Regions from separate parts of the Paenibacillus sp. FSL L8-0494 genome, predicted to be linked through region 1. Evidence: riboswitches for the same ligand, from Rfam matches in the RefSeq annotation. Region 1 holds a riboswitch; each other region holds the start of a gene.
What was found. Region 1 has a riboswitch for cyclic di-AMP ahead of NYE35_RS11310 (KamA family radical SAM protein). Riboswitches for the same ligand answer to the same signal wherever they lie in the genome.
Positions count from the first base shown of each region.

Region 2: linked by a shared signal. The riboswitch ahead of NYE35_RS00540 (C40 family peptidase) and the one ahead of NYE35_RS11310 (KamA family radical SAM protein) in region 1 are both predicted to bind cyclic di-AMP.
Region 3: linked by a shared signal. The riboswitch ahead of NYE35_RS26590 (alpha/beta fold hydrolase) and the one ahead of NYE35_RS11310 (KamA family radical SAM protein) in region 1 are both predicted to bind cyclic di-AMP.
Region 4: linked by a shared signal. The riboswitch ahead of NYE35_RS03005 (hypothetical protein) and the one ahead of NYE35_RS11310 (KamA family radical SAM protein) in region 1 are both predicted to bind cyclic di-AMP.

Region 1 covers NZ_JBBOPQ010000001.1:2,541,601-2,548,957, forward strand. The annotation lists gene NYE35_RS11290 (hypothetical protein) at 1-128, shown strand, start outside; gene NYE35_RS11295 (YdeI/OmpD-associated family protein) at 811-1,380, opposite strand; gene NYE35_RS11300 (DinB family protein) at 1,437-1,952, opposite strand; gene NYE35_RS11305 (helix-turn-helix transcriptional regulator) at 2,035-2,946, opposite strand; gene NYE35_RS11310 (KamA family radical SAM protein) at 3,089-4,261, opposite strand; cyclic di-AMP (ydaO/yuaA leader) riboswitch at 4,394-4,537, opposite strand; gene NYE35_RS11315 (helix-turn-helix domain-containing protein) at 4,586-6,253, opposite strand; gene NYE35_RS11320 (ABC transporter substrate-binding protein) at 6,393-7,357, opposite strand, start outside.
Region 2 covers NZ_JBBOPQ010000001.1:111,532-118,888, reverse strand. The annotation lists gene NYE35_RS00565 (AbrB/MazE/SpoVT family DNA-binding domain-containing protein) at 1-246, shown strand, start outside; gene NYE35_RS00560 (YwhD family protein) at 325-831, opposite strand; gene NYE35_RS00555 (M1 family aminopeptidase) at 935-2,941, shown strand; gene NYE35_RS00550 (hypothetical protein) at 2,953-3,783, shown strand; cyclic di-AMP (ydaO/yuaA leader) riboswitch at 4,001-4,139, shown strand; gene NYE35_RS00545 (C40 family peptidase) at 4,197-4,625, shown strand; cyclic di-AMP (ydaO/yuaA leader) riboswitch at 4,988-5,130, shown strand; gene NYE35_RS00540 (C40 family peptidase) at 5,136-5,627, shown strand; gene NYE35_RS00535 (GNAT family N-acetyltransferase) at 5,816-6,301, shown strand; gene NYE35_RS00530 (c-type cytochrome) at 6,429-6,785, shown strand; gene NYE35_RS00525 (4a-hydroxytetrahydrobiopterin dehydratase) at 6,867-7,154, opposite strand.
Region 3 covers NZ_JBBOPQ010000001.1:5,894,799-5,902,155, forward strand. The annotation lists gene NYE35_RS26580 (LacI family DNA-binding transcriptional regulator) at 1-105, shown strand, start outside; gene NYE35_RS26585 (exosporium glycoprotein BclB-related protein) at 307-2,130, shown strand; gene NYE35_RS26590 (alpha/beta fold hydrolase) at 3,648-4,457, opposite strand; cyclic di-AMP (ydaO/yuaA leader) riboswitch at 4,563-4,749, opposite strand; gene NYE35_RS26595 (hypothetical protein) at 5,070-5,243, opposite strand; gene NYE35_RS26600 (Nif3-like dinuclear metal center hexameric protein) at 5,328-6,122, opposite strand; gene NYE35_RS26605 (alpha-glucuronidase family glycosyl hydrolase) at 6,147-7,357, opposite strand, start outside.
Region 4 covers NZ_JBBOPQ010000001.1:642,246-649,602, reverse strand. The annotation lists gene kdpA (potassium-transporting ATPase subunit KdpA) at 1-1,112, opposite strand, end outside; gene kdpF (K(+)-transporting ATPase subunit F) at 1,125-1,202, opposite strand; gene NYE35_RS03010 (hypothetical protein) at 1,329-1,745, opposite strand; cyclic di-AMP (ydaO/yuaA leader) riboswitch at 1,998-2,187, opposite strand; cyclic di-AMP (ydaO/yuaA leader) riboswitch at 2,607-2,771, shown strand; gene NYE35_RS03005 (hypothetical protein) at 2,840-3,394, shown strand; gene NYE35_RS03000 (hypothetical protein) at 3,409-3,930, shown strand; gene NYE35_RS02995 (hypothetical protein) at 3,971-4,423, shown strand; gene NYE35_RS02990 (hypothetical protein) at 4,886-5,092, opposite strand; gene NYE35_RS02985 (ABC transporter permease) at 5,127-6,407, opposite strand; gene NYE35_RS02980 (ABC transporter ATP-binding protein) at 6,400-7,302, opposite strand; gene NYE35_RS02975 (ATP-binding cassette domain-containing protein) at 7,307-7,357, opposite strand, start outside.

The DNA of each region.
Region 1 (7,357 bases):
CAGTAGCAGTAGCAGTAGCAGTAGCAATAGCAGTTGACCCAGCGAATGACTATGCTTCGGCGGTATCGGACTCAGTAGACCTTAAATGCAGGAAAATCCGCCATTTGGAGTATTATCGGACCGCATAGCCCCTATTGGCGAAAAAAACGCCTTATAAGAGCCTGTTTCTAAGAAATAGCTGCACTGGAGTCCGATGGATTGCTGAAAAGGCGATAAATTAGTAAATAGCATCATTGGAGTCCGAAAGCCTCAGCAGGAGATCATGGTGTCAGCAGCAGTAGCAGTAACAGTAACAATAACAATAACGGTAACAGTAGAGCCAGCAAATGATCATGCTTCGCGGTATCGGACTCAGCGGACCTTAAATGCAGGAAAATCCGCCATTTGGAGTATTATCGGACCGCATAGCCCCTATTGGCGAAAAAAACGCCTTATAAGAGCCAGTTTCTAAGGAATAGCTGCGCTGGAGTCCGATGAGTTGCTGAAAAGGCGATAAATTAGTAAATAGCGTCATTGGGGTCCGGAAGCCTCAGCAGGAGATCATGGTATCGGCAGCAGTAGCAGTAGACCCAGCAAATGACCATGCTTCGGCGGTATCGGACTCAGCGGACCTTAAATGCAGGAAAATCCGCCATTTGGAGTATTATCGGACCGCATAGCCCCTATTGGCGAAAAAAAACGCCTTATAAGAGCCTGTTTCTAAGGAATAGCTGCACTGGAGTCCGATGGATTGCTGAAGAGGCGATAAATTAGTAAATAGCGTCATTGGAGTCCGAAAGCCTCAGCAGGAGATCATGCATCTAGCGCAGCTTAATAATCGAGCAGACGTCCATTATCATGCCATTGCCCGTACATTTTATTTTCTTTAGTGTTTGTTATGAATTTGTCTAATTTACTCTTAAATAAATCTGGCTGATGTTTATTGCTTTGGATCGTGTCGATCCGAACTCTTTTATAAAGGGGGGGAAAGGCCCGGAAATTCTCATATACTTGCCTGTCCTCTTTTAGCCTTTGCTCTATAATCTTATCTACTATAAAAGAATCAGGGTTCATATCAGGAAGTATCCGTTTTCCTTCAGCACTCATTAACCCCAGCTTTTCGAGGCGGCGGACCCGTTCTTTGTTCAATTCAGTCCAAGAGCTTTTTTTACTTCGGGGAGAGAGTCTTTGCGCCAGCTCTGTTTCCGAAATTTTCTTTTTCACTCCATCGATCCATCCAAAACACAAACATTCCTCAACTACGTCCAAATATAGCAACGTTTCTGGGTTTGGCGTCATACTAACGAGTACCCAACAAGATTTTTCAGTCTTACAATTCTCCTGCAGCCAAACTCTTAAATCTTCTCTCGTTTTTACTGTAATTAGATTTTCAATCTCCATAATTAAAATACAATTTCCTTTCTAGGTATGGAGTGGGGCAGATTGCCCATTAGTGTTTAAACAGCTTCCGCTGTTACCTGATACCAAAAAAGAGAATAGTCATTCATGGTGGAAGCGTGGCCTAACTGCCGTAACATAGTAGAGATATTGCCTCTATGATAAGTCCCGTGATTGACGACTTGCAACACAATTTCTGATAGGCGTGTTTGGCGGATTCCGGCGAATGGATTGTCAAGCAGAATGGTTTGCTCCAAATCGGATTGGTGGTGTAACCATTCTTTGTATTGTTCCGATAGCTGTGCAAAGATATTTACGTACTCATCCACAGAATCTAGAATGCTCAAATTTAGCGGGATACTTTGTTGAAAAGCCTCAGGCATGGCAGTGCCCGTTAAAACAAGATACCAGATCGTATCAACCGCATAGATATGGCTAAGGGCATGAGCGATGGTGGGAAATGAGCTGTTCACTTCTTGACTTAGCACAGAAGCCGGGAGTTCCTTGATTCTCCCCAGGATAGTTTGGTTTGCCCATGTGTGGTATTTAAACATTTCTACTGGATAATTTGTCATTCGTATTGTCTCCTTTTGAATTGTCATGGATTTGTTTTTGTTACTGTTGTTAATATAAAAGAAGAAGTATGACATCAGACTGTCATACTTCTTCATAAAGTTTGAGTGTGTTTTGAAGCTGCTCTTTTAAAATACCTCGCAATGCAGGGGGTTCGAGGACTTCGGCCCCGCTGCCGAAACTCAGCAGAATGGACCAAAGCCAACGAGCTTCCAATGGCTTATACACAGGAATTCGCATCGTCATGCTTTTATCAGAATGAAATTCCTTGTCGACTTGATGAAACTGATCCAAAGCTTCTGCCAAAGCCTCAGGGCCCACCCGGATTACTATTTCCTCCACCTGATCTACCCTGTTTGAACAGCCAGCCTCTTTGGGTACTTCATGTTGTGATTGAAAGGTATCCTGCGTCAGGAACAAATTCAGCATCCGGGAAAGACGAAACTCCCGATAATCCTGCCGTGCCCGGCAATAACCATAGATGTACCAGTTGCTATATTTAAAATGAAGCTTTACTGGTTCCATTTCACGGGTTGTACGTTCATTTTTTACACTGATGTAATCAAAACGGACAACATTTCGTTCCGCTATAGCCGCACGTAAAAGAGGAAGTGCGTCAGGATCCGTACGCCGGGTTTCAAGATCCACCGCGAGACTAGAAGTCTGTGGCTCCGTTCCTATCGTTTGCAGCCGTTCAATGGTTCCTTGCGTATGCTCATCTTCAAACACGGAAGAGAGACTGTTAAGTACAGTAATCAGAGAAGTGACATCATACGAACGGAGCAGGCTTTTATCCATTTTATATCCGTCCATAATGCCATATCCACCTTTAGTTCCCTGATATGATACGACCGGGATACCAGCGGCACAAATCACATCGATATCCCTATAGATCGTCCGCTGGGAAACCTGAAACTCTTCAGCCAGCTTGGAGGCAGATAAAACTTCGTGGTTCAATAGCTTGTAGATCATAGAAATCAATCTTTCCAATTTCATGTGTGCATTCCCACCCATTAGTCCATTTCGTGTTACAGCGTGATTATATCATAGATTTTTTCGGGCTAATTTTGGGAGGGAGGAGTTTTGTTGTTGGTGATGAAGAAATATCCTATGACAGAGTCTGACAGAGCCGATTAATTTATTTACAGATTAAATCCGCAGGCTCTGATAAATGATTAACAGAAATAATAGCATCGTTTTTTTTCACAGGTGGGGTCCAATATTGCTCATTCCCAGGCAGGTCATCGAACCATTCGGCGTCCTTTGGACAATCTAGAATCATGAATTTTCCGTATTCCTGATCTCTGGATTGATGGTATTTGAGATAGGCTTTCCCGTTATCAATGGCGAGAATTTCTATTTTTCCTGAGGTGTGGCTCATGGATAAGCGTACTCTTTTGCCAAGTCCTGAGGTTCTAGCTTTGGCTTCTTCTACAATTTGATAGACTTGCTCGAGCGGTAATACGAAATCCCGGTTTCCGGCAACGGGCCGGTTCACAAAGAAGTAGTAGGGTGTAACGCCAGCCCATGAAAGTCGGTCCAGTAGTTCCCCTAAAATAATGGGATCATCGTTGATGCCTTTGAGGATGGGAGTCTGATTTACGACAATTGCCCCTGCGTTGTGGAGAGCTTTAAATGCTTTTTTGGCTTCAGGTGTGATTTCACGAGGATGATTGATGTGCGCCATAACATAGATTCGTTTGTCTTCGGTAGAGTAAGTACGAATCAGCTCCAGCAGCTCTTCGTCTTCAGAGATCCGCATCGGATTAAATACGGGAATTTTGGAACCTAGTCTAATGATCTTAACATGCTCAATGCTTCTTAGATTTTCAATAATGGATCTTAGCTTCGGTGTGGAGAGAATTAAACTGTCCCCGCCCGTAAGAAGTACGTTGTTAATCTCCGGATTCTTTGCGATATACTCCAAGCCCGGAGAGACATCAGCCATCGCCTCTTTCACGTCATTTCGGAACAGACGCTTACGGAAACAGTAGCGGCAATAAGCCCCGCAGACCTCGGATACAATCAGTAGTGCAGTGGTTCTATACTTGTGCTGACAACCAGGTACCACATAATTCGTGTCCTCATCGGAGGCGTCCCAGCGCCCATACTCCAGCAGTTCACCTTCGTTAGGAATAACCAGCTTACGGATGGGATCATCTGGATCATCCCAGTTAATCAAAGACAGATAGTAGTCATTTACACGAAAAACAAATTTGTCTGTAATTTCTTTCAGATTCTCTTTTTCCAGCTCAGACAACATAGCTATTTTGTTAATATCCGTGAAGTACTTTACCTTTTGCACGTACATCTCTCCTTTGTCTCGTAGTGTGAGAAATGAGGGAGCCTTAGTGTCAAAGGCCAATCTACTGCCAGCAGGGTCCAAAAAAAGCACAAAAAGAGACCCTTAGCAAGGGTCTCTGGTTATGTAAATAACATGAAAAGCAGACCCATCCACTGCTGACGAGGTTAGCTGACGGACTCGGGTAAGATGGTACCCTACATTCTAATGCTCAATGATTCGCCCCAATTAACTGGTTCCCCCGCTTTTCAACTGTAAAAGTTGGAAATTAAGCGTAGATAAAGTATACCCTATCAAGTTTTGAAAAGTCAAAAGAGAATCCTAGATTCACCTTCAATTGCTAGCGCTACTTCCGCCGAGTAGTTTAGGCAACAGCGTTAGCAGTTTCTCCCGGGTTAACGCATCACTAGAGTTCCATTTGCTTCCGTCGAGCAGATAAACATGTCCCTGACGTACTGCCGGAAGAGTGTTCCAAAGTGAACTGTCTAGTAATCGTTCCATCGCAGCTCGCGAGTCTTTGCGTTCCGGAATGAACATGAAGATATGATCTCCGGCGTAGGCAGGCAGTCGTGTTGGATCAACTTCGGCGAACCCTAACTCTTCGTCCAATATGGCTTGGATCTCTTCGGTCGGTTGTAAACCACATGGGGCATAAAGCGCAGTGGAGAATCCGGACATTCCCATAGCATATAGATGATCTCCATGATCATAGACCAAAGCAGAGGCGGTTTCTCCAACTTGGAGAGTTGTCGAGTAAAGCTGCTGCCACATGGCAGCGTTTTTGATTGTGAATGACTCCAGCCATGCTTCGGCTTCGCGCTGTTTACCTAGCCAACTGCCTAATGTCCGCATTCGGTTGTCGAGAGGCGCAAATGAATCAAAGGTGAGTGTCGGAGCGATACCAGAAACTGCTCTGTAGGCTCTTTCATCACTATTTGCCAAAATGATCAAATCTGGGTTTAGGGAAGCGGTCAACTGCGGGTCCAGTGGAAACCCGACGTTGGCGAGCTTCTTAAGCCGATGTTTATAGACGCTGTTCCGGGCGAATGCTTCATCTCCACCGATAGGCTTTACACCTAACGCGAGAAGGTCGCCAAGTGTCTCGCCATGATAGACAATACGTTTCGCTCGTTCAGGAATTTCCACCTCATGACCCGTCCAATCCTTGACGGTAAGCTTACGACCTTGCTGATGTGCATATTGTCCGGGTGTAACTCCGGTTTTTTGCCGAAAGCGGCGGCTGAAATAATATTCATCCGAGAAGCCGACCAGTCTGGCGATTTCCCGCAGTGGTTCAGTCGATTCCTGCAGGAATCGTTTGGAATGATTAATACGCAGATCCGTCAGGTATTCAAGCGGCTTTTTACCCGTAAGCTGCTGAAAGATCGGTGTATATTGCCAGATTGATATTCCCGCCAATTCAGCTAACTGCTTCACGGTGATACTCTCTGTATAATGCTCCTGAATGAATGTTATGGTCTTTTCTACGGATTCCGTAGGACTTGGCAGGTGTTTGGAAGGGTAATTATGCTCAAAAAGTAACAGCAGCAATTCTTGGAATTTTAATTGTTGCTTGAATTGTTGTACATCATCGGTGTTATTCCTGTTCATGAGCAGGTCTTCGACTAGCCGGATTACCTTGGTGAACGGGTGCACAATTAACTCCCGCCTGCCGGAAAGCAGCTCTCCAGAATATCGTTTAGGAAGCTTGGTTGTATAAATTGCTGTAAAGGTGATGAGGTAATAATACAACGTCAGCTCCTGGTTGTTCGTACTATAGGAGATTCCAGGAGATAGTAGATAACATTTATCCGTACTTAGTATCACGCTTTGATCATCGAGGTTCAATTGTCCGTTCCCTCCAGTAAATATGAGAAGGGTATAGTCCTGGGTTGTACGCGTTATAGAGCTTGAATCGGCAGCTTGAATCATCAGTTCGGCCTCGTTTAGCTGAAATAGCAGAGAGTGGAGTGGGGGGCAGGACGATGATGTATGCAGCATGGGTTCAGCCTCCGTTCATTTGGTGAGAATGATTATCAATGAATTCATTGTATATAAAAAAAAGAAGCATATCAACAGCCGTTGACATGCTTCTTGCAGTTTTTTATCAGCCTTGTGTTAAACTCTTCATCACAGAAGGTTATTTCATATTCAATAGCTGTGGAATTTCGCCAAGCAGCCATTCTCTTGTTGTTGCATCACTTGAAGTCTTCATGATGTCTTGTGTATAGACATATCCGTTCTTGACGGCAGGAAGGCTCTTCCAGATAGGGCTCTTTAATAGATTCTCTGTGGATTGTTTTGCTTCTTCTGCCACTGGAGTCAAGATGAATATCCGGTCTCCGGCATATTCTTTCAGGACTTCCATGGATACTTCCTGGAACCCTTTACCTTCATCAAGTATCTTCTGAATAGCTGGAGTTGCATTGAAGCCATTCTCCCCATAGAGTACCTGTGAAAGTCCGGTTGCTGCCATTATAAACAATCTGTCTCCTGGATAATAAGTGAAGACCGCAGCCGTTTCGCCCTCTTTCATGCCTGCGGATTTCAATTGCTTCCACATGTTCTCTTCAGCGGTTTTATACTGGGCAAGCCATGCTTCTGCTTCAGTCGTTTTACCAACAATTCCACCAATGTCCAGCATACGTTCCTGGAGTGGGGCAAAGGTATTAAATATTATCGTTGGTGCAATTTTGGAGAGCTGCTCGAAATCAGCTTCATCTGTGCCCGCATAGATGATCAAGTCAGGTTGAAGCTCCAATGTTTTTTCCAGATTGATAGGGAAGCCTACATCCTCCACACCTTGCAATTGATCTTCAAAAATCTGGCCTTCCCCCATAGAAAGAGGATAACCTACCGCCTGCACACCAAGTGCGAGCAAATCGCCATAAGTTTCTCCAGAATAGATAATTCGCTGCAGATTCACTGGAATCTCTACAGTATGTCCTATGTAATCTGTATAGGAGCGGGTAGTCGCTGCAGCTTCATCTGTACTGCTATCTGAGGGTTCTGCTGAAGGTGCCGCGGTTGCAGCGGAAGAGTTCCCGGTTGCGTTTGCCGTACTATTGGCAGAGGATTGTTCCTTTGAGTTTCCGCACGCCAGTA
Region 2 (7,357 bases), 2.4 Mb from region 1:
AAAGAAATTGTCGATCCTGAACGCATGTCTCAATTGCCAGAGTCACGTGAGGATTTTGTTGTTGAGGCACCTGAGCACAACACCAGCATCCGAAAGTCGAAGACAGAGGAAATGTGCCAACGTCTGGAACAAGCTATTGAAGATCATCCCTATGCCAACCAAAAAGAACTTGCAGAAATCCTCGGGATTAGCCAAGCCAGAGTGAGTCAGCTCAAACGCAAGCTTAGCAGCACAAGCAAATCATAAATTAAAAAGCTTCGACGCTCCTATTTCCGGAGGTCGAAGCTTTTTCTATATCGGATAACCCTTCTGGAGGCTCCTATACTATTCAGTCAGTGCAGCTTTAAGCTCATCTGAGGATGCATTCCACCATGCTTCATTATGAGAGATCAGAAGGGATTTGAGCGCCGACTTCTCAATGGCTCCAAGCCCTGCCACATCGATCTTGCGTTTAAGAGCTGCATCCAGCTTATTGACATGCTCGGCAAGAATTTTCCATCCGCGGCGCGCTTCTGTATCAATCCACATTTCACAGGCTGTGATTCCACCATAAAATTGAGCTTCCAATGTACGGTCTACCGCTACCCATACCACCCAAACCTGTCTTCCATTCGGTACATCTTCACGATTCATGGAAAATTTAATTCCTTTTTCCACTTTGCTCTTGGCATGCATGGCACCGATATCAATAACCGCCACATCACCATCAATAATGACAGGTGAAACGTTGTTGAGATCTATAGAGCCTGCTCCAAAGCCTTTATGTTTACTTTTAGCGTTCACAATATTTAAGGCAATCTGTTTCTTGCCCTCCGGTTGTATGTTGTCCACGAGTGCACACCCTTCCTCTTACGAATAATTTAATTTTAGCTAATAATGCGGCGATTGCAAACATATACATCCCGTAGATGCTTGTCACGGGAGGAATCACACTATGAAGTCACTGTCATTAAAGTACATCATCTTTGCGACCCTGGCCATCCTCGCGCTGCTGGGAGGAGGAATATGGGCCTTTTCAGGGGATAGCTCTACAGCTTCTGTTACTAGCTTTGCTTCAAAAGAGGCCAAGTCCTCCAGCGGCACAGCGCCTGCAGCCCTACCACAGCAGGTATTGCCTGAGAGCGCGCCCGTCCCGGCAGAGGAGGCTTTAAGCCAGCGGGTAGTCGAGTATCACATTGATGTCCAGCTTGTTCCTGACACAGAAACCTTAAAAGCTTCTGAGACAGTAACCTGGACACACCCCGGAGTAAAGCCAGTAAGTGATTTATATTTTCACATGTATCCAAATGCATTTGCCTCATCAGATACCACCTTTATGAAGGAATCCGGGGGGACGCTCAGAGGCGACAGTATGCCTGAGAATGGCTTCGGAAATATGACGCTGACCGATCTGCGCACGACAGAAGGAACTTCGCTAATGCAAAGAGTGCAATATGTCCAACCTGATGACGGCAATATCAACGATAAGACGCTCCTAAAGGTACATCTTCCTCAGCCTGTTAATGGTGGGGAAAGTGTAACACTTAAGCTTCAGTATGAAGTCCAGCTTCCCAAAATCTTTGCACGCATGGGTGCTTCAGGTAACTTCGTTATGGCTGGGCAATGGTTCCCTAAGCTTAGTGTATACGAGCCGAGGGGCACACGCGGAGTTAAAGAAGAAGGCTGGGACCTGCATCAGTATCACGGAACCTCTGAGTTTTACAGTGATTTTGGCATCTTTAATGTAACGATTGCCGTCCCTTCCAACTATACGGTGGCTGCGACCGGATTTCCTGTAAAAAATGCCAAGCTCAAACAAGATCAGAAAATATATCAGTTCTACGCCGATGATGTCCACGATTTCGCTTGGGCCGCTTCCCCTGATTTTACAGTAGCTGAGGAAGCCTTCTCTACGCCGGAGGTGCCTGGAGTACGAATTAAGGTGTATCTCGACCCACTACACAAAGATTTAAAAGAGCGTTACCTTCAGGCTGCCAAGGCTGCCCTGACCTACTTCAGCAAATGGTATGGTCCTTATCCCTACTCTACGCTGTCTATTGTCGTCCCACCTAAGGAGGGCAACGGTGCTGGAGGAATGGAATACCCTACCCTTATTACAGCCTTTGGGGCCGCGGATTCTTCTCCAGATACCTCACTTGAAAGAACCGTCATTCATGAAATCGGCCATCAATACTTCTACGGTATGATAGCCAGTAATGAATTCGAGGAGGCCTGGCTGGATGAAAGCTTCACTTCCTATGCCGAAGACAGACTTATGGAGCAAGAATACGGTATCAAGTCTAATTTGCCTTTACAGGCCAGCCTGGTAACTATACCTGAGCCGTTAAATCTGGAAACGTGGAAATATGCAGGGGCGGATTCCTATAGCCGAAATGTTTATATCCGCGGCAAGCTTGTACTTAAAGATATCGAACGCCAGGTAGGTACCAAAGCAATGAACAACATCATGTCCTCCTACGCTCGTAAGTTCCGTTTCGAGCATCCTGCTACGTCAGATTTTCAGAAAGTCGTTGAGAAGGTAACCAAAAAATCATGGCAGGCCTATTTCGATGATTACATTTATGGTGATGGAGCGCCTGACTTCTCAGTAGATACGATTACTTTTAAAAAAAATAACAGCGGCGATGCCCCAAGCTACGAATCATTAGTGAAGATTTCAAACAAAGGGAGCCATTACGTTGATGTTCCCGTGAAATTCACATTCGCCGACAGCTCTTCGGTGCAGCGGGTCTGGAACGGTGAAGGAGCAGAGACTACGTTTCAATTGTTAAGCGATAAGCCTCTTCTCTCTGCTGAGATTGACCCTGAACATTCCATCTTATTGGAGAGCAAACATCTAAACAACTTTAGGCTGGCGGAAATAGAGCCCAAGACGCTCTCTCGCTGGACATTAAGTGTAACTAAACTACTTGAAACCGTGCTCGGAACTCTTGTCTGGTGAGGTGAATGATTGTGAGAACATCGATAACCCGCGGCTGGCAAAGCATGAAGGAGCAATTTTATATTTTAATTCTGCTCTTCATCTACCGACTGCTCTGGGGCTACTTTATGTATGGTTTCATCCGATCTGCTATTATTCCAATTCTACTGCGCTATCCGGATAAAGACGCCGGAGGCAGCGGTATGGGCAGACTGTTGTATTATATCGAGGGACAGTTCAGCTTGAATACGGACCCTGCGATACGCACTTGGTTATGGATGCTTCTGGCGCTTGTTGTCTTGCGACTTCTGCTTTCCCCTTTCATAAGGGCAGGATTGCTGCATGAGCTCCACCAGGAGCGAAAGGGCGAGCGTGGACTGTTCTTTTTCCCTGGCATGAAGATCTATGGACTACCTGTCTTAGTCTTTAGCCTAATCGAATGGGTGCTGACCCTGCTGCCGCTTTACTGGCTTGCTCCAAAAATGTACGGGCTGTTCTTATCCTCTTTGTTTAACTACGCTTTGTTACTTCATTTAGTACCATACGTATTGGCATGGCTTATATATATTTTTATCGTGCGCCTGTTTCTTCTATATATGCAGTTTGGTTACACCGGCGGTACAGGAATGTTCTCCTCACTGATCATCTGCTTGCGGTCACTGATTCCTGCTATAGGTGTTTCCATTGTACTTGGGGCGGGAGGCCTGCTCTTACTGCTAGTGTGCGGACTGACGGGTCTGTTCTGTCCCGGCCTACCGGCACTTATAATACGGCAAATCTCACCACTACCTTCTACGCTCTTAAAAATGTGGGGAATCTCTGCACAATATCATCTATGGCGTAGCAAAGCATTTCCACAATAAATCAACCTTATTTGACATAATAAAAAGGTCCCAATTCCTGTATTCAGGAGCTGGGACTTTTTCTCATTACGGATAACTTAAGAGTATTTGCAAAATCGTAAAAGCTCTGTTACAATAAGTCCTGTGCTATTAGTAACAATTTTGTAATCAATTGAAACGATTCCTACATAACTAAATGTATTTATCGTAAGTGTAACTGTCGAAACGTCATTCTCTGGTGCTTAACACGCCTAATTCCTTTGCACCGGGAAGTGGGGGAACCATATTTTGGGTGAATTGATCTCGCTTTACAGGGATCATAGGGAATCTTCTACCGAACCCTTAAGCTAACCTCGCAGGCCTTGGAAGGAGTACATCTTTTGAAAAGACATAATTTAAGAAAAAAATGCGTCGCTGCGGCGCTAGGACTTGTAATGGCATTATCTATTGGTGGAGGAAGCGCCTTTGCCGACTCTAAAATGGACTCTGTAATCTCAAAGACTATTGGAGTTGCCTATAAAACCGGAGGTACAAGCACTGCCGGATTTGATTGCTCTGGATTTACAAAGTATGTATTCAAGAATGTGGGTCTTACTTTACCTCGTACATCAAAAGCTCAATATAGCGTTGGAACTGCTGTATCCAAAAGCAATCTGCGTTCTGGTGATCTAGTGTTCTTTAACACACTTGGCAATGGAGTATCCCATGTCGGCATTTATGTTGGAAACGGAAAATTCGCACAATCGTCCTCTTCGCGTGGAGTGACCATCACTTCACTCAGTCAGGCCTACTGGGCCAATCGTTATGTTGGCGCTAAAAGAGTAATGAGTACTTCAGCTTATCAAGCTGTAGCCTTCGATTGAAACCTTCCTCACAACTATAACCTCACAATTACAACTATATGAACCTGAATCTGATTATGCCCGTAATCAAATTCGGGTTTTTCTTTATTCCATAATATATTTTTACACTATTAGAGCCCAATTGAAACACGTTTATTTGATAAAAATTGCAATTATATTAAAAATTAGGTCATTATTAACGCTTACATATGCCTTTCTACCGTAAAAATTCCAATTTTTCTGCATTAATATGTTAAAAACGATTGCCAAGCGGCTTTCTGTTTGTTACAATTAGCGCAGTGAGATTTTAGTAACATTTTTGTAATCATTAAGTTGTTATTTACAAAGGTTTTGTCATGTATTGATTACAAGCTAATCCTAATCAACAGTATGAGCCGAGTTTCCTAACTATTAGGAAAACGGGGGAACCAACTTTGGGTGAATTGACCTCCATTATATAGAGGGGTCATAGGGGACCTTCAACCGAACCCTTAAGCTAACCTCGTAGGCATTTGGAAGGGGTATACACTTTTGAAGAAGAAGTTAGCAGCAGCAGTACTAAGCTTTTCCATCATCCTCACCATCGGAGCAGGAAGCGCTTTCGCAGATTCCAAAATGGATAAAGTGATTGACAAGGCCATCGGTACTAAATACGTATCCGGCGGTATATCCACTAACGGATTTGATTGCTCCGGATTTACAATGTATGTGTTTGATAAGATTGGCATTAACCTTCCACACCAATCAGGTTCCCAATATCAAATGGGCACAGCAATCTCCCGTGATGATATAAGAGCCGGAGATCTTGTATTCTTCAATACAAGTGGCAAAGGTGTCTCCCATGTCGGCATTTATGTCGGTGAAGGTAAGTTCGCACACGCTTCTACCTCACGCGGTGTTACGATTAGCTCTCTGAGTGATAGCTACTACGTGAAACGCTACGTTGGTGCCAAGCGCATTATGAGCACAGACGCTTACCAATCGGTTGCTGCTGAATCGGAAGACAATGATGATGTGCAATAAATAACGTACATAGGCTCTTTTCCAAGGTACTCTTGGAGGAGAGCTTGTTTTTTTGTCTTATTACTTATTTACCCCTCTCATAATTTGTAAAACATTCCCCTCATATAAAGTTTCTGAGTCGAACCTCCCCCATTTTGTATATAATTAGTAATATAGCAATGTCCTCGTGAAAGGAGATCGTTGACCTTATGATAAACCCCTCGGTAACTTTTCATGTTGTTCCTATGGAGGCAATTCACGGAGAAGCTATTTGTAAGTGGAGCTATACGCCCCCATATAATATTTATGGCTGGATGCCGTGGGAGCAGATGCAGGCTCTTGGCATCGAGTTTGGTGATCCGCAGCTCCGGGAGGAACAATATATCTCCATATTAAATGAAAATAAGGTTTTGTGCGGATTCGCACAGTTGTTCCCGATGGAAGGAGTCGTCCGTTTAGGAGTTGGGATGCGCCCCGATCTATGCGGCCATGGTTTAGGCAAACTATTCGTAGATGCCATCGTCCAGACAGCCTTGAGTCGTTATCCTGATCGTGAGATAGATCTGGAAGTCCTGACCTGGAACCAACGCGCCATTCGAACTTATCAAAAATGTGGATTTACGATTACAGATACGTATGAACGCCGCACACCTACAGGAGACAAACCTTTTTATTGCATGGTCTATGACAAATGATATTAAATACCAGATATTTCATAAGAATGATTGTATTCTCGTTCATTTTTTTGTCACAAACCCTATGATAACGCTTCACCATAAGCTATAATGTAGGGAGCAGCTTACATAGAAGGGACGAATTGGGATGCAGAAATGGATCATGAGCGGTTTGTTTTTTGCCGCCTGTGCCTTTGCGGTAGTACTCATGTTTACACTTCCGGGTAAAGAAGAGGTAGCAGAAGAAAATAAGCCCACGATGCCGGTAGTTCAACTGGACGCCGCAAAGGCAGAAGCAACCGTGAAAGCCAGCTGTATCACCTGTCACGGCGATCAGCTTCAAGGTGGAGTTGGACCAAGTCTTCAGAATGAAGGCGGTCAGCATGACGCTGAGGAAATCTACAGCATCGTCACCAAAGGACGTGGCCAAATGCCTTCCTTTAAGGAGAAGCTAGCTCCTGAAGAGATCGCCAACGTCGCACTCTGGCTCTCAGAGAAAAAGTAACCAGCCAAGCAACCAAAAACGCCCGTGTATGAGATAGGTGACTATCTGTGCACGGGCGTTTATTTTATGATTTTGGCTAAACTAATGATTTTTTTCAAAGGCTTCATTAAATTCATGCGCCTCTCGAAGATCTAGAGCTGTAATCCCATCTTCTTCATTAGATTTCAGGCGCAGGGTAACTGTTTTATAATCAATCGTAATATGTGGATGGTGATCGAAGGCTTCTGAAATCGTGGCTACTTCATCAACGAACGCAATGCCCTTCATATATTGGCTGAACATATATTTTCGCACCATAACATTATCTTCCAGTTTCCAGCCCTCCAGCTTGGTGATCTCCTCACGCAGTTCCTCTTCCGTAAATAACAATTCGTTTCCTCCCTTACAAAAAATTGCAGTAAAGTGCGTAGTTCCCTTTACTTGTCTTAGGCGTTAAACAAAACATCCCTTAGCTTCTGAGGTCCAAGGGATGTGCCAGGATAAAGGCGATATTTTCGATTAAATGTATTCACAAATCCCAGCGATTATAACTCGGCTTTATCAATTTTAACACGGGCTACTAACTACGGGCA
Region 3 (7,357 bases), 3.4 Mb from region 1:
GTCATGCTGACCAATACTCTCCTGCAAATGATCGAAAGTGCTGACGGAGAGCTAATCAACAACACTACTGTAGACGTAACTCTTATTAAAGGAGAGACTACTTAACGTATCTATTAAAAAGGTAGACTACCGTAATTAGCGGTGGCCTGCCTTTTTTTGTATTGCTTCATTAATAACGACTTTCAGGAATAACGGCTTTCAGGGCAATTATTGTAACAACTTCCGCTTCTCAGAATATGCTGATTGGGCAGGTTCCCATTTTTTAAAGGAATGAACAGGAGAAGTTCAAGGAGGAGATATAGAAATATGCCTGATTACAGACCATTTAAAGGCGATGCTATCCTAAACAAGCATGGAAGGATCAGCAGTCCTATTAGAAAGAGGGAGTGTAACGCACTATTAAAAATAGTCACTGATCTCTCTGCAGTGGTACCCCCCGTACTTACGAATCCCACAACACTTCATATTGTCAATCTCCAAAGAGTGTTAAGAGAGCTATTGGAATTCTTGCATACTTCTAAGTTATGCAGCCCTTTTAGAACTGAGCTACTTTCTGTAGTAGAGATAACCATTGTATCGACCGAAGTCAGTCCCTTCTCAGTCGTAAGCGTTGGCACTAATCTTCAACTGCTATTAGCTGAGTTATTATCTTTTATTCTCGCCACGAAGATTGACCCTAATTGCAAAGATCAGCTGATTATTCAGATCAGACATATTCAGGCTTCTATTACACAAGCAATTGGATTACCTATTAAAGGTGTGACTGGACCTCAAGGGCCACAGGGACCTCAGGGACCTCAGGGGCCGCAAGGATCTCAGGGGGTTCCGGGAGCAACGGGAACTACAGGGGCAGGGCTGCAAGGAATTGTTGCTTTTAATCCTGCATTAAGCCCTACTTATCCTGCCGGTCAAGTAGTAACCTTCAATGGCAGTACCTATATAGCTACTGTTGCGGGACCAACGGGAACACCTGGAAGTTCACCAGATTATTTATTAATTGCTGGGGGCTCCACAGGCCCCCAAGGACCTCAAGGACCTCAAGGACCTCAAGGAACACCGGGACTTCAAGGACCTCAGGGGCCGCAAGGGGTAGGGCTGCAAGGGATTGTAATCTTTAATCCTGCACAAAGTCCTACTTATCCAGCAGGTCAAGTAGTAACCTTCAATGGCAGCACCTATATTGCTACCGTCTCTGGACCTACTGGAATACCCGGGAGTTCACCAGATTACTTGTTAATCGCTGGTGGCGCGATGGGACCTCAAGGACCACAGGGTGTGCAGGGGATTCAAGGGCCAACAGGTGCGCAAGGACCAGCGGGTCCAGGCGTAGGAGCAACTGGAGCGACTGGCTCGACTGGCGCTGCAGGCTTGGCAGGCCCTGCTGGTGCAACGGGCGCGACGGGCGACCCCGGCACGGTCGGCGTTGCCGGAGCTACGGGTGCAACGGGTGCGACTGGTGATCCCGGCGCGGTCGGCGTTGCCGGAGCTACGGGTGCAACGGGTGCGACTGGTGATCCCGGTGCGGTCGGCGTTGCCGGAGCTACGGGTGCAACGGGTGATCCCGGCGCGGTTGGAGCTACTGGCATTACCGGAGTCACTGGTGCAACCGGTAACGGTGCAATTATTCCGCTGGCATCCGGAGGACCTATTATTATGACCACGGTTTTAGGTGGTTTGGTGGGAACAACAAGCCTTGTAGGCTTCGGAAGTTCAGCCACAGGCATTTCTCTTGTTGGCGGTAATGTTGATTTAACAGGTACTCTCCTTGGACCGCTTATCAACTTTGCATTCTCGACTCCTCGTGCAGGAGTGATAACATCCCTTGCTGCTTATTTCAGTAATACCATAGCTTTATCGCTGCTTGGTACTACAATAAATGTAACAGCACAGTTGTACCAATCGGCCACACCAAATAACACATTTACTGCTATTCCAGGGGCATTAGTAGCGCTCCCACCTATCACAGGTACTATTAATCTAGGAACTTTTGTCAATGGAATTACAAATGATATCAATTTTGCTGTAACACCACAGACACGTCTGCTTATGGTATTCTCAGCCACTGCTACAGGCCTCACCCTTGTAAATACAGTCACTGGTTATGCAAGTGCTGGCTTTACGATTGTATAATCATTAAAACAAATTCAAAAAAAGGCATCTGCCATTCCTTCTAAGGAGTGACAGATGCCTTTTTGGTAATATGCGGTACAATTACTTGATCTTTCGGACTCAAATGCCGCTATTCGTTAATTTATCCCTGTTTAGAGAGATCATCGGACCTGAGAGGCGCTATTGGGCAGAAATGGTGCTCAATAGCGTCTATTTTGTACAAATAACGCCTATGGGGTCCAATAGCAACTCAAAAATAGGAAAATATTGCAAATAAGAGCGCTTGAGTCCGATAGTCTGTCAATGCCACTCCCCGCTCTTCTTCTCTCCTACTCATGTCCGGAGGCTGAATCCCTATTACCGAAACCTTCCTTTCCTTTGGTCTCGATCAGGAGCTGCAGATACGCTGCTTATTACACCTCCTTCTATACACTTACAATCACTACTTAGAGTCTACTGTTTCTTTCCCACGTCGGATGAGCTGCTTACTATGCCTCCCTCTATACACTTACCTTAACTACTTAGGTCTACCGTACTCTCCCACGTCGGATGAGCTGCTTACTACGCCTCCTTCTATACACTTACCTTCACTACTTAGGGTCTACCGTTCTTTCCCACGTCTGATGAGCTGCTTACTACACCTCCTTCTATACACTTACAATCACTACTTAGGGTCTACCGTTCTCTCCCACGTCGGGTCAGCAGCTTATTACGCCCCTTCTATACACTTACCATCACTACTTAGGGTCTACCGTTCTTTCCCACGTCTGATGCGCTGCTTACTACGCCTCCCTCCATACTCTTACCATCACTACTTAGGGTCTACTGTTCTTTCCCATGTCGGGTGAGACGCTTACTACGCCCCTTCTATACTCTTACCTTCACTACTTAGAGTCTACTGTTCTTTCCCATGTCGGGTGAGACGCTTACTACGCCCCTTCTATACTCTTACCTTCACTACTTAGAGACTACTGTTCTTTCCCACGTCGGGTGAACTATATTTGATGCTGTGGTAGGGTAGGGACATTAAGTGGCGTTCTAGGTACAATATGCTTGTAAATGTTCAACATCCACCGGTTAGTAAAATACCAAAGGCTGGCTCATTCGTAGATTTCACTACTGATGAGCCAGCCTTTAGTTAGATATCCATTATATTAGGGAAATCCTCCCTAATATTCATCGATAATCGCTTTAAAATAAGGTTTTTAGGGAAATCCTCCCTAAAAATTCTTGCAAATACCCATTTATGGCTAAAAACACCCTATTATTAGGGAGGATTTCCCTAATCCACGTTCTAGGAGCCATAATTCCCTTCACTTTAGGGAGAATTTCCCTAATCCACGTTCTAGGAGCCATGCTCTCTATCACTTTAGGGAGAATTTCCCTAATTCACGTGCTAGAAGCCATAATCCCCTTCACTTTAGGGAGAATCCCCTAAAGTTCTACCCAGAAAGACGTCCCATAGCCAGCTCATGCTCCCTGGCTATGGGACGCCTTTTTCCACTTAAACGCTTCGCTTGTAAAGGTCTCCCTATAGATCAGCTAATCTGCTGACTGCCCTGCTGCTTCTCTAAGAAACGTTGAAGAATCGCATTGAATTGCTCCGGCTGGCATAGATTACTTGGATCTAATGCGTTCGGAATAATCGCCAACTGCGCATGTGGCAGCTGAGACACCATTTCCTTCATACAATTCACTCCAAATTCATTAAAGTCCCCTACAATACATAAAGCAGGACGTTTAAAAGCCTTTAAGCATCTGGTGTAATCAACATGGCTTGTAGCCAGTCTTTGCCGATATAGCTCCCGGGGACGTTTGTCCAGCAGCCCTCTTCTAATCTCATTGTAGGCCAGACTCCAGCGCTCTCGGTACATCATCCGAATCGAAGGCAACACCAGCTCGCTTGGGAGATAATACATTAGCAAACTGCAATATGCTGCCATAGTTTGTATTTTCCCTACAATTGTTGATCCGTGAGTCCTACAGAAGCTATCCGCGACCACAATGGCTTTCACACGCTCAGGATATTGTTTGGCAATATGCTGAACGACTAAGCCACCATAGGCGATTCCTACAAAAACTGCTTCACGAATACCTAGGTCATTCAACAGCATAATCAAATCCAGACATTGCGTCTCAATAATCTCATGTGGGGCCTCCAGCAGTTTACCAGACTTGCCATTCCCCCGTAAATCGCACAAAATCACTTTATATTTATCGGAAAAATACTCCAGCTGTGGTTTGAACATACTGTGTGTTAATCCATGTCCATGGATAAACACAACCGGAGTGCCAGTTCCATTGATTTCATAATAGAGCGAAGTTCCGTTCAGTTTAGCGATAGGCAAAGGTAACACCTCTTTCATAATAAATTCTACGTCTATATCTGCTTAAAAACGCAGCAAAAAACCACAGAGGGATTCTCTGTGGCTATTCATCACTAAACACGCCATTCATCCTCTCTCCATACGCTTACGAGGTTAGCTGTCGGATTCGGGCAGTGAGAGTTGCCCTACCTGCAGGGATGCATGTTATGCACCCGGAACAGGATTCACCCCATAACCAGTGCCGACTCTCACATCGGCTGCCAGTTGTTGGTTCCCCCGCTTTCCAGAAACGGAAATTAAGCGGATTGCTTATGTAATTGTAAATTTAAGATAATTGTCAGTTCTGAGATGAATCATACTCTTGTAAGGTTTGCTTGTAAAGGAGGGCTCTGGTCAAAATAATGTTGAAAGCAATGCTTTTCATTTCATATTGAGCATACTCTTCATTTTCTCTTTCTTTTGCTCTTGTTTACTCGTTTTATTTAAGAAAATGGCTCTGAACCAAGCCAAACGGAGGTTAAAACACCAGTACTTTCTATATAAAGGCCATCCTTTTCACTGGAGATATGAAAAAAGCTAAGCAGAATCAGAGGTATTCCCCTGTCCACTTAGCTTCCTCTTACAATACTATGGCTACAAAAGATCGGCGTTTTTCAATGCATGCTCCCAGCTTGGAAAAAAGAACAGCGCACTTCTCATAAGCTCAGGATCGCTCTGCTTTACTTGTTTTTTACTGATCGAGCTTCCGTCGCTTTGCAGCTTTTTGATCCGACTTAATACTTCATCAGCCTCCAAAGGAATTTCCATTGAAACACTCCTTTCTCAGTGACCTGTTTCCCTTCATTTTCTCCATAATATGTTTATTTATTCCGTACTCTTTATTTCCCCAGATTAAACCATCTGATAGATGGGTTGTTCAGCAATGAACCGGTTAGGAAGCATGGGATATTTGTCTGCTAAGATTTCAGCTAAATATTTCATTCCCGGCGCTTCACTCTCCGCATGACCTAACATGATGAGCGCTTTAGATCTGCCTTGGTGCCCTGCATCCCGCACATATTCCGGAGTCTCCCACTCTGGTCCCTCTCCAGCAATAATTAAATCAAGATTGTGATCATTAAAATGCGGAATAGCCATCGTCCCGCCTCCTCTGTAACCTACTAATATCCCTACGCGTTTGCAGGACAGAGACAGGTCACCGGCAGCGCGTACATAAGAGATCCCTAGCTTACTTTTAATATATTGAGCAGCTTCCAGTACAGTCATAGCAGGAATATTGAGAATCGTAGCAGCTGCTTGCTGCTCTTCCACGTATGCGGACCAATCTAGTTCTTGCAGTAAACCCACCATAATTCCATCCGGCTTTTGCCGATGCCAATAATCATGATAACGAAAAATAGCAATTTGGGAATGTTCGATCAGACTTTTTTTCGCATGATAAACCGGATCACCTTCTAACCACTCGCTCGCCGCATGATGGCTATAAAATACACCTTCATGCGTGATCAGCAAATTGGCTCCTAACGCTATTGCTTGCTCCACAACATTTTGTGTGGCAGAGAAGGCCGTAATAATCCCTGTGACTTCAGTTTCCGGTTCCCCTGGGTTCAGAATATCGACAGTGCCTTCTACCTGTTCCACAGTTCCCATTAAATCTTCCAGAATCGCTCTAATCGTGAGGCTCACTATCATCATCCCTCGATTCGAAATCTAATAAATCTTTCTGCCTTTAAGATCCTCAATTCCGCTCTTGCGGTAAAAATACGTATTGATCCGATCTCTCCATTCCTGCGCATGCTCTGCTTGCTCTTCAAGACGTTGCTTCACTTGCATATACAATCCACTATCCACGCCGCCTTCAAGTGATTCCCATGTCGCTAGAAGCTGTGCAGCCTGCTCAGCCCCCTCAAAATGAGTATCGTAGATATGCTGAATAATAGTTTGCCCCGATTGCAGAACATACGTGTATGGAACATGATGAAAGAACAGCAACAGCTCTTCCGGACAAGACGCTAGATTCTCATAATTTGATGCATTAAGCCCCATATACTGTCCGCTATAACCCGTTCCCGATTTGACTGAACGATCCACACCAATGCCCTTATGATCCGCATAATGGTACGTTCCCCACTTGGCGTATTCATACCCATCCACATTCGGCCCATAATGATGATCCGGATTAACCATCCAACCCACACCTAATGGAGCTGTGTAAGATTCGTAAATCCTCCATGAGTCCATCAACATCCCGCGAATAGCAGCCACTAGACCTTCATCAGTGCCAAAGGTAAGCCGAATCCATTCCTCAGCTATTTCTTTTGCCGTCAGCTCCGGATTCCAAATTAATCTTCCATATCCATACAGATTAGCTTGAGCTAACCCATGCCCCGTCCAGTTCATGTCATCTCCAACATTAGTTACAGCAGCCACACCATTATACTTATTTCCCCACACCGATCCGTCCACAACATGTTTCACAAGCGTAGTTTGCCCTTTGGCATAAGTATTGAAATCAAGGACTTCTTTCCACTGTGGAACAAGATAACAGAGATGCCGCTGCTGCCCCGTATATTCTTGAGCAATCTGAAACTCCATCAGATGATTGGTATGTTCCAGTGCGCCAAACAGCGGAGATACCGGTTCTCTGACTTGAAAATCCATCGGTCCATTCTTGATTTGCAGCACTACATTATCATTAAATCGGCCATCCAATGGTTTGAAATGATCATATGCCGCTCTGGCCCGATCTGTCTTACGGTCACGCCAATCCTGCTTGCAGTTATATACGAAACAACGCCAAATCACGATTCCGCCAAACGGCTCCAGTGCTTCTCCCAGCATGTTGGCGCCATCTGCATGGTCACGCCCGTAAGTGAATGGTCCTGGTCGATTTTCTGAATCCGCTTTGACCACAAACCCGC
Region 4 (7,357 bases), 1.9 Mb from region 1:
ACGTTATTGAGCATCATTAGGGCCAGAGGGGTAATGCCACCCAGCGGTGTCAGCGTATCATGCATATTGTTAACACTACCTGTCGTAGCTGCCGTTGTTACCGAAGTGAACAGCGAAGATTGCGGGATACCAAAACGCACCTCTTTACCTTCCATGCTGCCTTGCGAAGACTCGATCCCCAGCGCATTAATAGCGGGATTCCCTTTAGTTTCCGCATAATAATTCAGCCCCAGCAGCAGAACGAACAAGGTCATCATTGCTGTGAAAATCACCCAGCCCTGACGTTTGTTCTTAGCGAACAATCCGTACATATATGGCAAAGAGGCTGGCAACATCCACATAGAGAGAATCTCCAGAACGTTCGTAAGTGGATTAGGGTTCTCAAAAGGATGCGCTGAATTGGCTCCGAAGAAGCCGCCACCATTCGTACCTAAGTGTTTAATTGACTCCAAAGAAGCGACTGGACCGATAGCGATTTGTTGCGTCTGCCCTTCGAGTGTAGTGACCTCAAGCGATGGCTTGAGCGTTTGTGGCACATGCAATCCTACCAGCACCAATGAAACTAGCAGAGCTAATGGAATGAATACACGAATATGTGCTTTTACGAAGTCCTCAAAAAAATTTCCGACTGATTTCTGTCCTGTAATCCCTCTGACAAAAGCAACCGCAACAGAAAATCCGCTCGCTGCAGACGTGAACATCATCATCGTGATGACTGCCATTTGTGAAAAATACGATAGTCCCGTCTCCCCGCTATAATGCTGCAGGTTCGTATTGGTCATAAAGCTGATCACCGTATTAAATGAAAGCGTCTGTTCCATATCGGCAATTCCATTCGGGTTCAGCGGCAATCCCCGCTGTAATCTTAGAAAAATATAACTGAAAGCAACCAGTACGATATTAGTTAAAACAAAGCTGAGTGCATACTTCTTCCAGGACATTCCGTCCCGTTTTTTCAGGCCGATCAGCTTATAAATACCTTTCTCTGTGCCTGCAAACCAGCGATCCGTACGATTCGGTTCGTTAGAAAATACATGATATAAATACGTCCCCATCGGCTTGACCAACAAGATGAGAATTACAATTACGACGACTATTTGCAAAATGCCCATGAATGCCCCTCCTTAAAATTTCTCAGGATGAATCAACGCGTAAACCAGATATATAAACAACAGTAGGGTAACAGCGATTACTAGAATCACAGCTTATCCCTCCCCGTATCCTCAACTACACCTGCGCACCAGCGCATAAAGCCATAAAATAACCCGTAAATTACAGCTAACGAAGCCACCATATACAGATCCATCATATCTTCCGCACTCCTTCCATTATCCTTGATGAGGTGATCTATCGATTAGAAAATCAGCATCACCACTATGGGAATAGATTACATAGCTCGCACCAAGTCTTTTATAGACCAATCTAGGATTTATAGAACTTGTAATCACAAAAATTGGCTGTGTCGTCCAGGTACGGCACATCTGAATATAGCGGCAGCAAAGCGGAAAGCTGCTCTCAAACAGATATACCCTGCCTACCGGGAACGATGGGCGAAACCAAGTGCTCTGATGGCGGGTATCCACTAGAATAACCTGCTCGATTCCGAGCTCCTCTAGTAAAGCTTTCTCAGCCAGATTGTTGGTTAATCCCGCCATCTTAATACCCCTGAACTTCAGAAGTTTAATGAAATGTTCTCCCGCCTTTGTAGGCGCACATACAAGCACATATTCATTCTGATCCGTCATCTCTTTTTTCTCCTCCTGCTCATTTACAACAAGGAGGCAACGAAAATCTCCGAAAGGATGTTGACCTATCGTCATTTTCGGGCACAACCTAAAGCTCGGTTGTGTCACGTCATTAGACGCTGCCTTACAAATACCGCTAATGATGAATTTAGCGACCTCTTGGGGGAGGCCTCCATAAATGCTTTGCTTCTAAGAGCACAGCAAAAAGCCACAAAGGATCTCCTCTGTGGCTCGCTAGCGGTCACATTGCACTCATCCTCTCTCCATACGCTTACGAGGTTAGCTGTCGGATTCGGGCGGTGAGAGTCGCCCTACCTGTATAGATGCGAGCTCACTCGCACCCTCTACAGGATTCACCCCATAATCAGCTTCCGACTCTCACATCGGCTGCCGATTGTTGGTTCCCCCGCTTTCCTTATCGGAAATTAAGCGGATCAAATATTCGATTGTCGTTGAAACAGGAGTAATCATACTCTTATGCACGAAGACTTGTAAAACCTGAATGATGCCAAAATAATGCAAATTAAAAACTATTTTCCCATTAGATAGCGCTTACTTGATATCTAATCTCTCTATATCTCTTGTTTACTCGAGTTTCGAGCGTTTAATCGCTATCTATAACCCATGTGATTTTATTCACCTTTTTAGAGCGAAAATACTGCAAATTCCCTTTATAGGTAGAAACGCAAGAAGCTGAGGTTGAGCGAGAAAGAGGCGCGATAACACGCCATAAATACCTATTTACCTCGTTTTTCAGTCGTAGTCGGCAGGATATGGTTAAAATCGCTCTAAAAGAACATTTTCCGTTTTTTACAGAAAATCTTGAAAAGAGTATGATTCGGGTTGAATCTAATTCATGAAAAACAATCAACGCTGAGTTCCTGCATTCGCAGGGAACGGGGGAACCATCAGGCCACCTGGCCTACTTGGGGTGAATCCAAAGGAGACTGCGTAAGTCTCAATAGGTAGGGCGACTCTCACCGTCCGAATCCGACAGCTAACCTCGTAAGCGTAAAGAGAGAGACCCTTGATCCGCCACGCTTTGGCCCAGGTATATCTGCCTGTAATCCAAAACCGCAGCAGAGGTCCTCCTCTTGCTGCGGTTTTTGCGTTACCTGAGCCTATTAGGTGATAGCACGCTGGATGGGGTGAATGTTTTGAAGCACTATTATTTAGGGATACATCAAGGGCTGCTTGAGCCGATAAGTCTAAATTACGTTTGTTTCGGGGCCTTGTGGTTCGAAGAAAATAATCACAGGTACATTGTAGGTTATGCATTTGGCCAGAACCAGATCCAAGCCCTTCGCCAATTCAGTACACCTTCTTCTTGTAAAGACTGTTTAGACTCTAAGATTGTATATGAAATATATAAAAAAATTCGAGAACAACAACAGCAGCAGGATTGGTCATCGCATCAAAAACTCCCGTGGTTTACAGCCTTCAAGGAGCCTTGGAAAGATGTAAGCGCCGGTTGGTATGTCTTGAGATCCCGCAGCACCTTTCCCTTACATCTATCTGTTATACGGAAAGAGAAGTTCCGACTATGGCTAGAGCATACCGCAGTCTGTGAGAATAAAATGGAAATGCTCGCTTGTGTAGAAAAGGCTAGTGTCACTCATCATGTAGACTTAAAGCTGTTGGAAATCTAAGGAGGAACCCTACTATGGACCAGCGCAGACTATCCCGCATTGAAGTATTTGTATTGGATGAACCCGAGCCTATTCACTATGGAATGGAAGGGGCTGAAGGCTGCCGTTATGGTATTCTGAAGCTCACCTGTAAGGGAGGTTGCAGTTGGGGGGCTTGTCTAATCTCTGCCAACACCAAAAATTTCGATCTCATTAAATGGAGTTCTTTTTTACGGGCTATCTGTCATTGCCGTCTTGAGGAAGCGCTGGATAAGGTCCGCCGCGAAGGTTCAGATTGGGAGCAGGTTAAGCTTGAGCTAGTTCAGGGTGCTTTGCAGGATTTAAAGGCCAAGCTCCAGGGTAAATCCTTGGCAGGGCATATTCAGCAAGGGCGTCTGTACAGTGTTGCAGCTGGGGGGAGCAATTCCAGAAGTGAACGGCTCTACTACAAACCTTCCAAAGCTTTATCCACTGCCTCCCAGCAGAAACACAGTTGCCCGGAACCAGACACCGCCGATCTTATCAATAAATCCATCTCTTACTTTTCTATATTATAGATTCAAGCAAATCTCTCATTCTGAAAGGATCGTGTTCACCATGCCTGACCCCTTACCTCCCGTGTCCACCTACAGTGCTAAATTTGCAGAGTGTGTTCAAAAGTATACTAATGAAGTCTACGTACTCAGTTCCATGTTATTAGAACAATCTAATGAGGCAGACAAGGTTACTATCCGCACCTTCACAGAGCTTCATAAAATATATCGTCAGGATAACTTCGACCCTCAGTTATTCTCTATCCACGCTTACCGCACTTGTATTCGCCAGTGTGCTGATTCTTTTGCCCGGCGCTCTCTTCTATCGGCTAAGGGATTACCTTGGGAGGAACAGCTTGTGAAGGTATTGTGGTACGGCTTAAAGCTGCCTCTTTCTCAAATAAGCATTATTCTGCAAAAAAGTGTTCCTGCACTGAAAGCACAGCTTAGAGCTGTACGGGAGCAGATGACCGCCCAAGCGGATATACGAACGAGCGCAAATCTTTCTATAATTTAGTCACTGACTAGAATTCAGACGATCTTTAAGCGCATGAAGCATCTAACGGACTCAGGAGCCTTTAATTGAAGCTTTTCCTCAAATTTGGCCGGCGTTCGGACTCCAGTAGAAATCCCGAGCGATGAGCGTCTCGGATCGTCTTCAAGCAGGCCCTAATCATCTTCCACCAAGGCAAGGCTTACGGACCCAGATGACATTATTTGCACGTTTATCGCCTTTTGAGCATAGTATCGGACTCCAGTGCAACTATTTGGTTAAAAGAGCTACTAATTCACCGTTTTTCATGCCAATAGCGACTATTGTGTCCGATATCTTGCCAAATCTCGATGATTGTTGCATTTAAGTGTTGCTGGGTCCGTTAGCTATATCAGCTCGTATACAAAGAGATTGCCAACGCAAAAACGGGGATATCCCAGCAACCATAAATGGCTGTTAGGATCCCCCCCGAAAATTCAGTACCTACTATTGTGCCTTACTCTTACGCGCCTTACTCTTACGCGCCTTACTGTACATCCACAATCCTGCCAACATCCCCACTATAGCAACACCGGTCAATACGCCTTGAACGAAATCCATAAAAGTGGAGCCATCCGGAAGCATTCTACTAACCGAAGCCAGTGATACCGAACTCATTAAAAGCATAATGGTATATTGTTCGCTTGTAGACATCATTAGCACTCCTTAAAAGTTATATGAGGCCTTCTTAGATCTTGTATGCTTTCATTGCTTTTCTGATTTCTTTAATACTTGGGCGTTTGCCGTACATCAGTACGCCGGTACGATAGATCTTGGCTGCCAGCCATCCGAAGATGAAGGTAGTCACAAGCAGGATCAGCAGCGATACAATGACTTGCCAGATCGCCACCTCACCGACACCAATTCGGAGCAGCATCGTCAATGGTGAAGTGAAAGGTACATAACTCGCTATCTTAACCACTAGAGTATCGGCATTGGAGATACTGAACAGTGGAACATAGAACGCTACGAAGCCTAACATCATGATTGGCATTACCGCCTGACCGAGATCCTCCGTACGGCTGACAATCGAACCTACAGCCGCATACATCAAGGCATAGAGGAAGTAACCAAATACGTACAAGACAAATCCATAGAGCAGCAAGTTAATATTGAGCTGGCCTAAATCGAGATCAAAATCCGCCAATACGGTTGCGTTATGCGGGAGCGTCAAATTGACGACGATCGCTGCGACAAAGATCCCAATTTGCAATATTCCTACTAGGAAAACACCGATAACTTTACCGAACATTTGCGCTAAAGGTGAGGCACTTGTAATGAGAATCTCCATAATCCGCGAGCTTTTCTCAGAGGTTATCTCAGCGGCAATCATGTTGCCTGTCATCATAATGGACATAAAGAACAACATAAGCATGGCATATACGATAATGTAGTTAATGGCCGGAGTGTCCTCCTGAGAGCTTTCACTGCCACCGCCTGCGTTAAGCTGTTGTGTAGTAATCTGCACTGGTGTTGACATTGCAGCAATCTGTTCAGAGGTCAGCTTGTCGCCAACGATGAATTGTGTGTTTGCTTGCTGAAGTGCATTTTGAAGATAAACTTGAACATCTCCGTTTAGTTCTCCATCATTACTGTGATAAGTAACGGGTGGAAGCCCTTCACCAGTAGGTTCTGCAAAAGTAACATAACCTTCTACTGTCTCTTCATCTAATGCTTTCTTTAACTCGGCATCATCCGCAGAAGCATATTGTACTATCTTAGCCTGTGGCATGCCCTCTGGCGCAGTATAAGCCTTCAACAATTCTGCAACCTGATTTCCCTCTTCAGCAATCACAGCAATTTGAGTAACTTCACTTTTGGCCGAATCACCCTTAAACTGATCGATGATATAGGGAAGATTCATCCCTATGCTGAGCAATAATACTAGAATCAAAGTAGTAATCATAAATGATTTCGTTCTAACTTTATTTTTAAAGGTAAAGCCGATAATTGTCCCCATCTTATTCATTAGATTCACCCACCGCTCTGATAAAGATTTGGTTTAACGTAGGTTCCTTGATTTCAAAATGCTCCACTTCACCCTGTGCTATCGCCTGCTGTAAAATACGCTGTGCTGCACCGATCTCACTGATCGATAACAGATACCCACGCTCCAGCCGTTTCACTGCTGTAACGCCTGCGATGGACTCCAGACCTTTTACCTCATTAGCTGTACGCAGCAATACTTCTTCCCGCGGGTAGCCATTCTTGATCGTGCGGATATCCCCTTGAACGACCGTATTGGAACGATCGAGAATCGTAATGTTACGGCACAGCTCTTCTACATGCTCCATCCGGTGCGTAGAGAAAAGGATACTTGTTCCCGAATCACGCAATTCTTTGACCGTATCTTTCAGCAGCTCCACGTTTACTGGGTCCAGCCCGCTGAAAGCTTCATCTAGAATCAGAATCTGCGGTTTATGAACGACAGCGGCGATAAAGCCCATTTTTTGCTGATTTCCTTTGGAAAGCTCTTCTATCTTTTTATTGTAATAATCCGGAACCTCAAATCGATCCAGCCAATAGCGCAAGCTCTTATCTGCATCACTAGCTGACATCCCACGCAGGCGGGCTAAGTAAACGATTTGATCGCTGATCTTCACCTTAGGATATAGTCCGCGTTCTTCGGGCAGATAACCCATAAGTTGCTGCAGTTCACTGTTGAAAGGCTTCCCGTTATACAAAATTTTGCCCTCATCAGGGTAGATTAGGCCGAGTACCATACGCATCGTGGTTGTTTTTCCCGCGCCGTTCGCCCCCAGTAATCCGTAAATTTCCCCTTTACCTACAGTTAGGTTAATTCCGTTTACTGCGGTTTTTTCTCCATATTGCTTAACTACACTTTCCAGCTTTAAGGCTTCCATTTCTCTAGTCCCCTCTCTTGTGGTCAATTAGAATAGGACGATGACCCTGTGTCCA